Regions from separate parts of the Acetobacter sp. DmW_043 genome, predicted to be linked through region 2. Evidence: predicted binding sites of a transcription regulator. Region 2 holds the regulator's gene; the other holds the start of a gene.
The links. Region 2 encodes LexA, which represses DNA repair genes until DNA is damaged. Its sites were predicted from a motif close to TGTTCTANNTANGTTC; they were not measured.

Region 1: the regulator LexA is predicted to act here: its motif matches at 3,515-3,530, upstream of recA (recombinase RecA).

What each region holds. Positions count from the first base shown of each region.
Region 1 covers NZ_JOMN01000004.1:75,910-81,431, reverse strand. Annotated here, with positions in the region: gene hemA (5-aminolevulinate synthase) at 1-1,030, shown strand, start outside; gene HK11_RS01375 (DsbA family protein) at 1,084-1,857, opposite strand; gene HK11_RS01370 (gamma-glutamyltransferase) at 2,105-3,460, shown strand; gene recA (recombinase RecA) at 3,719-4,756, shown strand; gene HK11_RS01360 (GNAT family N-acetyltransferase) at 4,759-5,241, opposite strand; gene HK11_RS01355 (winged helix-turn-helix domain-containing protein) at 5,379-5,522, shown strand, end outside.
Region 2 covers NZ_JOMN01000032.1:5,718-11,239, forward strand. Annotated here, with positions in the region: gene HK11_RS09360 (glycosyltransferase) at 1-372, shown strand, start outside; gene HK11_RS09365 (ABC transporter ATP-binding protein) at 369-1,193, shown strand; gene HK11_RS09370 (ABC transporter permease) at 1,256-2,005, shown strand; gene lexA (transcriptional repressor LexA) at 2,046-2,714, opposite strand; gene HK11_RS09380 (TonB-dependent siderophore receptor) at 2,814-5,027, opposite strand; gene HK11_RS09385 (serine hydrolase) at 5,166-5,522, opposite strand, start outside.

The DNA of each region.
Region 1 (5,522 bases), on a different contig from region 2:
TGCCGTGCGTGAGCATGGTGCCGGGGCAGGTGGCACACGTAATATTGCCGGCTCAAGCCCGCTTCATACTGAGCTTGAGGCCGAACTGGCCGCTTTGCACGGAAAAGAAGCCGGCCTGCTTTTTGTTTCTGGCTATGTATCTAACCAGGCAACATTACAGACAATTCTGACCTCCATGCCAGGCTGGATCTGTTTTTCGGATCAGATGAATCATGCATCAATGATTGCAGGCATCAAAGGGGCCAGAGGGTCACAGACTGTTATTTTTGAGCATAATAATCTGGCCGACCTTGAAGAGAAACTCGCGGCAGCGCCGGCTGATGCACCTAAGCTGATTGCATTTGAGAGTGTTTATTCAATGGATGGCGATATCTCTGATATTGCCGGTACATGTGCTCTGGCCCGCAAATATAATGCTCTGACTTATCTTGATGAAGTGCATGCTGTTGGTTTGTACGGCGAGGAAGGCGGCGGCGTATCACAGCGTGATGCGGTTGCCGACCAGGTTGATATCATCGAGGGTACCCTGGCTAAAGGTTTTGGTGTGCATGGTGGTTATGTCACAGCATCAGCTGAGATTATTGACTTCCTGCGATCAACAGCATCCGGTTTTATCTTCACTACGGCTCTGCCGCCTTCTGTTGTTGGCGCTGCCCTGGTGAGTGTAAAAAAGGTAAGGGCAGAAAACTGGCGTCGTGATGCTATTTTTGAGCGGGTGCATGCTTTCAGGCAGCGTCTGCGTGCTGCGGGTATCCCTTTTACGATGACTCCAAGTCATATCATACCTGTGCCTGTCGGTGATGCGGAGCGTTGCAAAAGGATCAGTGCGCGCCTGCTTCGGGAGTTCGGGCATTACGCAACGCCTGTTAATTACCCGACTGTACCTGTCGGAACAGAGCGCCTGCGCCTGACACCAGGTCCGTCACATACGGATGAAATGATGGATGATATGGTGCGCGCTCTCTCTGTTTTGTTTCGTGAGGAAGGTATCGTGCACACCTGGCAACCGCAGCCAGAGGGCGTTGGCTGATTTTTGGCTGGCAGACATTCCTGCTCTTAAACGAGGAGGAATGTCTGAATTTTTCAGTGGCTTTTTCGCATGCGGGCGAGAGCGGTTTTTAACTCATCGAGAGAAACCGCACCGGGGACAATCTGCAGATCACCAAAGACAAACGTTGGTGTGCCGTCGAGGTTGATGGAGCGGGCCAGCTCTATGTTGTTATGCAGGGCGGTAGCCACTTTTGGGCTCTGCATGTCTTTTATAAGCTGATCGGCATTCAGGCCAATATGCTGCGCAACCCGGCGAATACGATCTGTTGACGGACTTGCCGTGTCACTCATCAGAGCAAGCTGAAACTCTTTGTAAGCATGCTGCTCACCGGCGGCCAGAATAGCACGGGCGTCGAGAACACTGTTCGGACCCAGAACAGGCACAATTTTTTCTACCAGGCGCAGGTCATGCTCGCTTGCAACGAGTTTGTCCAGGTCTGACAGAACCTTGCGGCAATAAGGGCAGCGGGGGTCGTAAAACTCTACAACTTCCAGTGTGCCATGAGGGTTGCCCAGAACAATGTCTGTGTTGCTCTGTCCAAACAGGTCTTTGTGCGCCCGTACAGCGGCAAGAGCATCAGACTGCTGCTTTGCTGTGGCCTGCGCCTGCATGGAGGCAACGGCATCTGCCAGAATAGAGGGGTCTGTTTTAAGTGCGTCGCGCACAATGTTTACGATTTCTTTACGCTGCTCGGGTGTAAAGCTCTGGCTGTCAGCATAAGCTGGTACAGAAAAACCTGAAAGCGAAAGACAGGCACCGGTTACAAAAGTAAGTTGCCTGAGAGAGGGAAAAACTGATTTTTTCATGATTTTACCCTAATGCAGAAGCGTTAGAATGGGAATTGCAGACAGAAAGCTTTACCACAAACGCAGAGTATGTGTTGCTGAGTGTGCCGAAGATGGCTATCGAAAAGAAGGCAGCTAAAATCTGTCTGTGAGCGTATCTGAGAATAAATGGAGAGATCCTGACGTGTCCGAGCGTTATTTAAGCCCCGGTTCTGCCCGACGTACATCGATCTTTTCCGCTCCCACACGTGTGGCTGCCAGTTTGTTTATGGCAGCGTTACTGGCGGGTTGTGGAGGGTCTTCAGCACCTCAGCTCACGGCTGTTTCTGGTTTTGTCGGAGAAGTTGTCGCTGATGAACCTCTGGCAGCGCTTGCTGCGCGTGATGTACTGGCCCGGGGCGGTAATGCGGCAGATGCTGCGGCAACACTGGGGCTGGCTTTATCTGTAACATTACCTTCACGTGCTTCACTGGGAGCCGGTGGTGCCTGTCTTGCCTGGAAACCCGGGCAGAAGAATGGTGAAGCTTTTCTGTTTCTGCCCCCGGCGGGAACGGAGGCAGGAGCTGAGCGTCCTGCTGCGGTCCCTATGCTGGTGCGTGGCCTTTATCTGATGCAGTTGCATTATGGCAGTGTCGATTTCTCCGAAACGCTGATGCCGGCTCGTAATATGGCCCGTGACGGTGTGCCTGTTGGCACATTACTGGCTTCAGATCTGAGCACAGTTGACGCTGCCTTGCTGGCAGATGAAAAAGCACAGGCGATTTTTAGCAATGGCAAAGGAGAAATTCTGAAGACGAATGACCTGATGGTGCAGTCACGTCTTGCAGGATCTCTTGAGCGCATTCGCACAGCCGGGACAGGTGATTTATATACAGGCTCTCTTGGTCAGGTGTTCTCTCAGGCTGCTCACGATGCCGGTGGGGGAGTGTCTATGGCTGATATGAGGCGCAACCTTGCAACGGTTTCGGCTCCTTTATCTCTGGATATTAACGGGTTGAGGGTGAATTTACTGCCTCCTCCGGCTGATGGTGGTCTGGGTATGGCGGCGGCTCTGACACATCATCAGAATCAGGGTGTGCTGATTGGTGAATCCGTCGTGTCAGGCTGGCGTAATCAGACGAATGGTAAGCCGATAAATGTAAATATGGCGCAGTCTATGGTGGATTCGCAGCGTTTCCCTCAGGGGGGTAACCTGAGTGCTCTGCCGGCATCTACCTCCTTCATTGTGACTGACCGCCAGGGAGAGACTGTTGGTTGTGCTCTGACAATGAATAATCTGTTTGGTACAGGCCGTGTCGCAGGTTCTACAGGTATCGTTCTTGCAGCCTCTCCTGCCAGATTACCTCTGCCTATGCTGGCGGCGGCGATAGCACATAAAAACAAAGATTATTTCCATGCTGCCGCAACAGCTTCAGGGCAAAATGTCGCAGCTGATACAGCAGCAATTGCGCTCAGGGCCGCTATTTTAGGGGTGAAACCTAAAGTGGGTAATGGCAATGGACGTGCAAATTTTGTGTCATGTCGCGACGGTTTGCCGGGAGATGAAAAAAAATGCTTCGGCTGGACAGACCCTCGTGGCAGCGGTCTGGCGGTTTCCGGTAACCAGGATAACCAGAAAAAATAAGACACGGCTCTGTCGGATACACAGCTTGCATTTTTTCAATAATTTCACTACACATGTTCTTCTTTTGTTCCTAAATAAAACAAAAGAAGAACGGTTTCTTAATGCGTTGTGCTGAGTGTGCAGAACAGGCAGTATGACGGGCTGAAACGGGTGTTGTCAGGCATGCGCTTAAGCAGGAAGCGCCCGTAGAATCAAAATACAGGCGCACCGTGCAGCCTGTGCAGTATAATGTCTGACAGACAGCAGGAAGGGTAGGGTATGGATAAGGCAAAAGCTCTTGAAGGTGCACTCGGGCAGATCGAGCGTGCTTTTGGTAAAGGGTCTGTTATGCGGCTGGGCCAGCGCCCGCGTGAACAGGCTGACGTCATTCCTACCGGCTCTCTGGGGCTTGATATTGCGCTCGGCATTGGTGGTTTGCCACGTGGCCGCGTAATCGAGATTTACGGCCCGGAGAGTTCTGGTAAAACCACCCTTGCTTTGCATGCTATTGCTGAAGCACAGAAAAAAGGCGGCACCTGCGCTTTTATTGATGCTGAGCATGCTCTGGACCCCGGATATGCCAAAAAGCTTGGCGTTGATGTTGATAACCTGCTGATCAGCCAGCCGGATGCGGGTGAGCAGGCACTTGAAATTGCCGATACGCTCGTGCGTTCGGGTGCAATTGATGTGCTGGTTGTCGACAGTGTGGCAGCTCTTGTGCCGCGTGCAGAGCTTGAGGGTGATATGGGCGACAGCCATGTTGGCCTGCATGCCCGGCTGATGAGCCAGGCATTGCGTAAGCTGACAGGTTCGGTCGCACGCTCTAACACCATGATGATTTTCCTTAACCAGATTCGTCTGAAAATCGGTGTAATGTTCGGCAGCCCCGAGACAACAACGGGGGGTAACGCACTGAAATTTTATGCCTCAGTGCGTCTCGATATTCGTCGTATCGGCTCTATTAAAGATAAAGATGAAGTCGTGGGTAATCAGACCCGGGTTAAGGTCGTTAAAAATAAAATGGCCCCTCCTTTTCGCCAGGTTGAATTTGACATTATGTATGGCGAAGGGGTGAGTAAGGTCGGCGAGTTGCTTGACCTTGGTGTGAAAGCTGGCGTGGTTGAAAAGTCAGGCGCCTGGTTCTCCTACGATAGCCAGCGCATTGGCCAGGGCCGTGAAAACGCCAAGCAGTTTCTGCGTGATCACCCTGAAATGGCGGCAGATATTGAACAAAAAGTACGTGTTCATGCCGGTGTAGTGGCAGATTCCATGATGGCGTCACCTGAGCCTGATGAAAGCGCAGACGCAGACGAGTAGAGTTAGTCCGCTATTATGCGTGATAAAAGTCTGGCTTCGGGGTCATAAGAAGCCAGCACTTTTTCTTCTTCCTTAGAAATGTTTTCTGGTGTGAATCCCTGTTTCTCCCAGAATTTCAGGGCAAGCCGTGTTGAAACCAGACTGATGCAGGGCAGACCATAGCTTCGGGCTATGGTTTCCATCAGAGCAATACCGGTGCCGGCAAGTCCCAGCCCTCTTGTTGCAGGACTTAATACAATATCGTGGAGATACCAGCGGTCAGGGGCCTGAGGCAGGGCTGTGAGTATGGCATTTAGTTTCGGTGTTATGCACCCAAACCAGGGGTGACTGAGAATATACCCTTCAATCAATGCTCCTTTGCTCAGCACAAAACAGCCATCAGGTGCCAGTTTCAGGCGGTTGGTAAAAACTGCCGCATCTTCGGGGTAGTCAGTGTGTATCTGTGTGGCCAGGCTGGTGACACTGATAAGATCGTCTGGTGTCATGAGGCGCCAGATGCTAGAGGGGCATATAACAGGCATTATTTTAAAATGTCCCGACTTATTTAGTTGAAAAAAATAGCTATTCAGAGGTTTAGCGTCTCATGCAAATATTCTCTGCTGTGAACTGAAGCTGTCAGATCATGCCGGAAGTAAGACTCACGCTGCGCCTTGATGCAGATGATACGCCTGTGCTGGGTCACGGGAAAATACGTTTACTTGAAAAACTTGCCGAAACGGGTTCTATTTCTGCAGCCGGGCGGGCCATGGGCATGTCTTACAGGCGG
Region 2 (5,522 bases):
CTTTTCCCTCGGGTTTCACTCGCCGTGCATCACGGTGGTGCAGGCACTGTGGCGGCAGCGGCTCGTGCCGGTATTCCACAAATTTTGTTGCCATTCGTAGCAGATCAGTTTTTCTGGAGGTGGCGTATGCACGAAATAGGGATTAATCCTGTTATGCTTGACCGGAAAACTCTGACATCTGAGCAGCTTGCCGATGCTATTCATATGGCGCAGGGGCCACGTTTCCTTAAAGCTGCTAAAATTCTGGGGGAAGAAATTTGCTCAGAGGATGGTATTCAGGCAGCAATTGATACGCTGGATAAATGGGGTATGTTCAGGGAACCCCCGGTTAAGACAAAAGAAAAAAAACAGGCGGAGCCCGCCGGCTTATGAAAGAGACTGCGGCATTTCAGGCATCAGACATGATCAGTGTGCAGAATGTCGTTAAAGAATACGGCAAGAAGCGTGCTGTTAACGATATCAGTTTTAGTGTGAAAGCTGGGGAGGTTTTTGCTTTCCTTGGGCCAAATGGCGCAGGCAAAACCACGACTATTAAAATGCTCACAACATTATTGCCGCCTGATAAAGGGGTGATTAAAATAGACGGGATGGATGTTGCACGTCAGGCTTATGAAGTCAGACGGCGCTTCGGTGTTGTGTTTCAGGATTGTACGCTTGATCAGACTGCCACAGTGTATGAAAATTTATGGATGCACTGCTCTTTTTATCAAATACCGCGCAGTGAGCGTAAAAGAAGAATAGCTGAAGTTCTTGAGCTGTTTAACATTACGTCCCATCAGCGTGTTATTGTCGAAAAACTTTCAGGCGGGCTTAAACGACGGGTTGAACTGGCTCGTGCTTTGCTGCATCAGCCGGTGCTTATTTTTCTTGATGAGCCAACACTGGGGCTTGATCCGCAAAGTCGGAGATTATTGTGGGACCATCTTCATTTTCTTAAAAAAACACAAAATCTGACAGTTTTTCTGACAACACATTACCTCGATGAGGTAGAGCGTTTTGCAGATACAGTGGCTGTGATTAATCAGGGTAAAATTATAGCAGCCGGTTCTGTCTCTGATGTGATCAGTCACGCAAAAGGTCAGACGCTTGAAGATGCATTTTTATCTCTGACCGGTCAGTTATCAGAGCGCGAATCTGTATTTTTTGCAGGCAAAACAGAAATAGAAGATGCTTTGCCTGAAGCGGATAATTAAATGAACAGTATAGTTTTACAGGATATATTTACGGCACTGCAATGCAGTGGTGGAGAACAGCCATGGATCTGATTTATTGTCTGTGGAGACGTCAGGTAATGGCGTATTTGCGCGCACCTGGACGTGTTTTTTCAGCTCTTGCTCAGCCATTCCTGTTCCTGGTAGCGCTGGGGCTTGGTTTTTCTCCTATTTACCAGCAGGCCGGCCGGGGGGATTATTTTGCCTTTCTGGTACCGGGTGTGCTGGGTTCGTGCATTTTGTTTAATACAGTATTTGCTGGCAATGATCTGCTATGGGACCGGCAGTTTGGTTTTATTAAAGAGACGATGGTTGCTCCGGCTTCGCGCACATGTATTTTGTTCGGGCGTGCGCTGGGCGTGACAACTGTTGCGCTGATTCAGGCAGTTCTGGTTGGGGTGGTTTGCTCTGTTGCCGGCTTACATAAAGTGCCTGCCGGAGGTGTTTTGATAGCCTTTGGCTTTGCGGTGCTGATTGCGATTTTCTTTTCGTTTATTGGCAGTATTCTGGGTTCTGTTCTTAAAGACACACAGAGTTTTGGGCAGATTGTAAATTTTGTTGCAACCCCCTTATTTTATTTGTCCGGGGCGGTGTTCCCTCTGGAGGGGCAAAAGCTGCTGGTGGTAACACTGACCTCTCTTAACCCGTTATCCTATGGTATTGATGGGATGCGGGGTGCACTGGGCGGTCAGTATTATTATGATCCGCTTATGTCGGTGTTTATTTTAATTGTAGTCAATATTGTCGCGGCTTTTGCTGCAACATTTGCGTTTTCACGTGTTCGGCCTGATTAAAGGCCGGCAGCAGAGCCTGTTTTCGGTACAGTAACCCGTATCAGTACCGGCGTATCAGACCAGCCAGCGTTCCCTGAATTCTCAGTCTTTCCGCTGGTATAATACGCGTTTCATAGCTGGGGTTAGCCGCTTCAAGTGCAATCGTTTTGCCTTTACGACGCAGACGTTTGAGTGTGACCTCATTCTCGTCAATCAGAGCAACGATAATCTGACCACTTTCTGCGTGTTCAGTGCGTCTTATCACAACGGTATCGCCGTCCAGTATCCCGTCATTAATCATGGAATCCCCGGCAACTTCCAGCGCATAATACTCACCTGAACCTGTCAGGTCAGAAGGGATGTCGATGTAAGAAAGTGTTTCGGGCATGGCCATAATAGGCAGGCCGGCGGCAATCCGCCCGTAGAGGGGAACTTTGCAGGAAGGCGCCTGAGGGGATGAAAATTTCCCTCTGACAACGTTGTGCGGTAATGGCTCTTCGGCTTCGTTAGCCAGCATCTCAGGTCGTTGCAGCACTTCCAGTGCACGGGCACGGTGGTGGTGTCGCTTCAGAAAACCGCGTTCTTCCAGACCTGAAATAAGGCGATGTATCCCTGATTTAGAACGTAACCCCATGGCGGTTTTCATCTCATCGAACGAGGGTGAAAAGCCGGTTTTTTTGAGGTATGAGTCAATAAACTGCAAAAGGGCATATTGTTTGCGTGTTAGCATAACTCAGGCACCTTTTCGGCAGAATCTCAGAGGGATAATGTTTTTTGTTCTATATAGGTTCTTTTTTCAGGTCAAGATTTGATCGTGGTTGCATAAGGTTCAGAAGTCAGCCTCAAGAGTGAAATGAAACGTACGCGGCAGGCCGGCATAGGCACTGTTATTGGCTGTAGCACTCGCTCCGTTGATTGAGGTCGGGTAAACAGATGCCCAGTAGCGTTCATTTGCCACGTTTGAGACACCAAAGCGGGCCATCCACGGGTGTCGTGCGGCTCTGAAGGCAAAGCGGGTGCCAAGGTCAAGTGTAACGTATGAGGCTGCATAGGTGGAGTTGGTCAGGTTTGCCGCGCGGCGGCCGGTGTAATGCACCGAGGCATTGAAAGCCAGGCGTGAAGCAATATCACCCGTTGAAGCAGGCAGGCGATAATCCAGTAAAACGTTAGCCTGTACAGGAGGAGCACCAACAACTTCTTTATGGCTGGTGGCGACGTTGCCAGTGTTACCCATCTGAGCATCAAGCCAGGTCATGCCGGCCAGAACAGAGAGGTTGGGCAGAATATAACCGGCAATTTGTGCTTCAACACCATAATTACGCTGGTTGCCATAGGTGTTAAAGATGTGCGTTGTGGGATCAGTATAGCCAAACGGGCGGGTCATACGAAAGCCGGCGACGTTGATCTGGAGTTTTCTGAACATGATTTTGTAGCCCACTTCATATTCTTCACTACGCAGCGGGCTGGTATATTCGTTCACATTGGCTGCACCCGCGGGGGCGACTGTGCCAGGCTGCACCGAACGGCCATAGGTAAAGTAGGCTGTCTGATTATCGGTCAGTTTGTAAATCAGACTGGTCATAGGACTGAATGCAGCAGAGCGTTTGTAAATAGAGTGTTTGTAAGAAGCTGCCAGCGGGTTGCTCCAGCTGTCAGTGCGTATCCAGCTCCATGATAATGTGCCCATAATTGACCAGTGTCTGTCCAGACGTATTGTATCTCCCACAATAAACGACTGGTTCATAACGTAAGCCGAGCGGTAGCGACCGTGATAGTAGGGCTGCTGGCCAGGCAGTTTTTGCGGATTATAGAGGTTTGAGCTCCCAAGCGTAAATTTTTCACCTGTTGTGGGGTTATAGTTACCCATCATATAACCGTTGGTACCAATCACCAGATCATGTCTGACCGGGCCGGTAAAAACCCGCCCGTTAATATAAGCCAGGTTACTGCCTACTCTGAAGTCATTAGCCGTGGTCGCTGCTGCGATACTTTGTGTATAATCGCCACTGTTATCGGTCAGCGTGTTGGCCGTAGCAAAAACCTGGCGGATAGCATCCTGATACAGGCCGCCCAGTGTCATGCTCCAGTTGTCGTTAAAGCGATGTTTGATTTTGGCCAGAAATGTATTGGTTTCCATGTTGAAGCCGGCATATTTCTGACCCAGGCCGGCTTTTCCCATATCAGGGGCTTTGGGCAGATCAATTGTGTCACCAAAAGCAAAGCCGCCTGGTGTGCCGCGCTCATCATATGTATAGTGGCTGGCATCAACTTCAATCGTTGTTTTACTATCCAGGCGAAAGTCAAAGTCAGCACTGACAAGGTTACGGCGTACCCAGCTGTCCTGAACATAGCTTGTGCCATTGCCGTGCAGCAGGTTGATACGGTAGCCAAACCATTTATTGCGGCCAAGCCGGCCTGACAGGTCTGCATGCTCCATAACAGTGCCGATCGAATCTACACCGACAGTCAGGCGGTTAAAGCGGTTATCAGTGGGGCGTTTCAGACTGTATTCAAAGGTACCTGCGGGGTTTTGTGTGCCATATAATGCACCGGCCAGGCCGTTAAGCACCTGAAGGTTATCAAACTGCTCAGCCGCATAGGGGGTGGTCGATACAATGTTTAGTCCGTCCATGCGGGTGTTTGAAACAACATCAGCTTCAAACCCGCGAGACTGGGGGCGGCTGGTATTTGGGTCGCCGCGAATTTCAAGCTGTACTGAGGGCATATAAGACATCAGGTCGTTAATATTGCGGGCCTGCTGATTAACAATGACATCGTGAGGCACTGTCATAATCGACATTGGCGTATCAAGTGTGCGGCGTGTGCCTAGCGGTCCGAGTGTTGCATCGGGTTTGTTATAGTTTGCCAGAGCGCCTGCTGCTGTATGCCCTGTGACAGTAATGGCTTCTCTTTTTCCTGCTGGCTGCGCTTTCCCTGCTCCTGAATGTGTCGTTGTCTGCAGGTTTGTTTGTGCAAAAGCCGTAGCACCTTCGCCGATAACAGTGGTTGAGAGAAGGAGCAGAGCGGAGAGAGAGTATTTCATCAGGACAATCAGATTTCAGAAGGAATAACACGGAATAAACGTTCTTCTGCCGTAACTTATGTGATTTGTCTATATATGAAGGAATATACTCAGTCAGAAAATTATCCCTCTGAATATCAGCGAGATAACCGGTAAGCCTTAATTCTGGCGGAGTGCTATGGCAGCTTCCGTCGCGACATCATGGCGAAGCGGAATGATCTTGCCTTTTCCGTCAGGATGCACACGGTTCGTTAAAATCATTACAAAAATCTGCGTTTCAGGCACCAGCCAGAGCGATGTGCCGGTAAAACCGGTATGACCAAATGAGGTCAGCGGAAAAACAGCGCCACGTGGTGTTGAATAATGGGTGTTAATATCCCACCCCAGGCCGCGCAGATCTGTTTTTTTATGTGGCTGCTGCGGGGTAGACATCATGATAACAGTTTTCTGTGAGAGCGGAAAAAGCGACGGCTGTCCAGCGCGGCGTGCCAGAAGTGCTTTTGCGTATGTGATGAT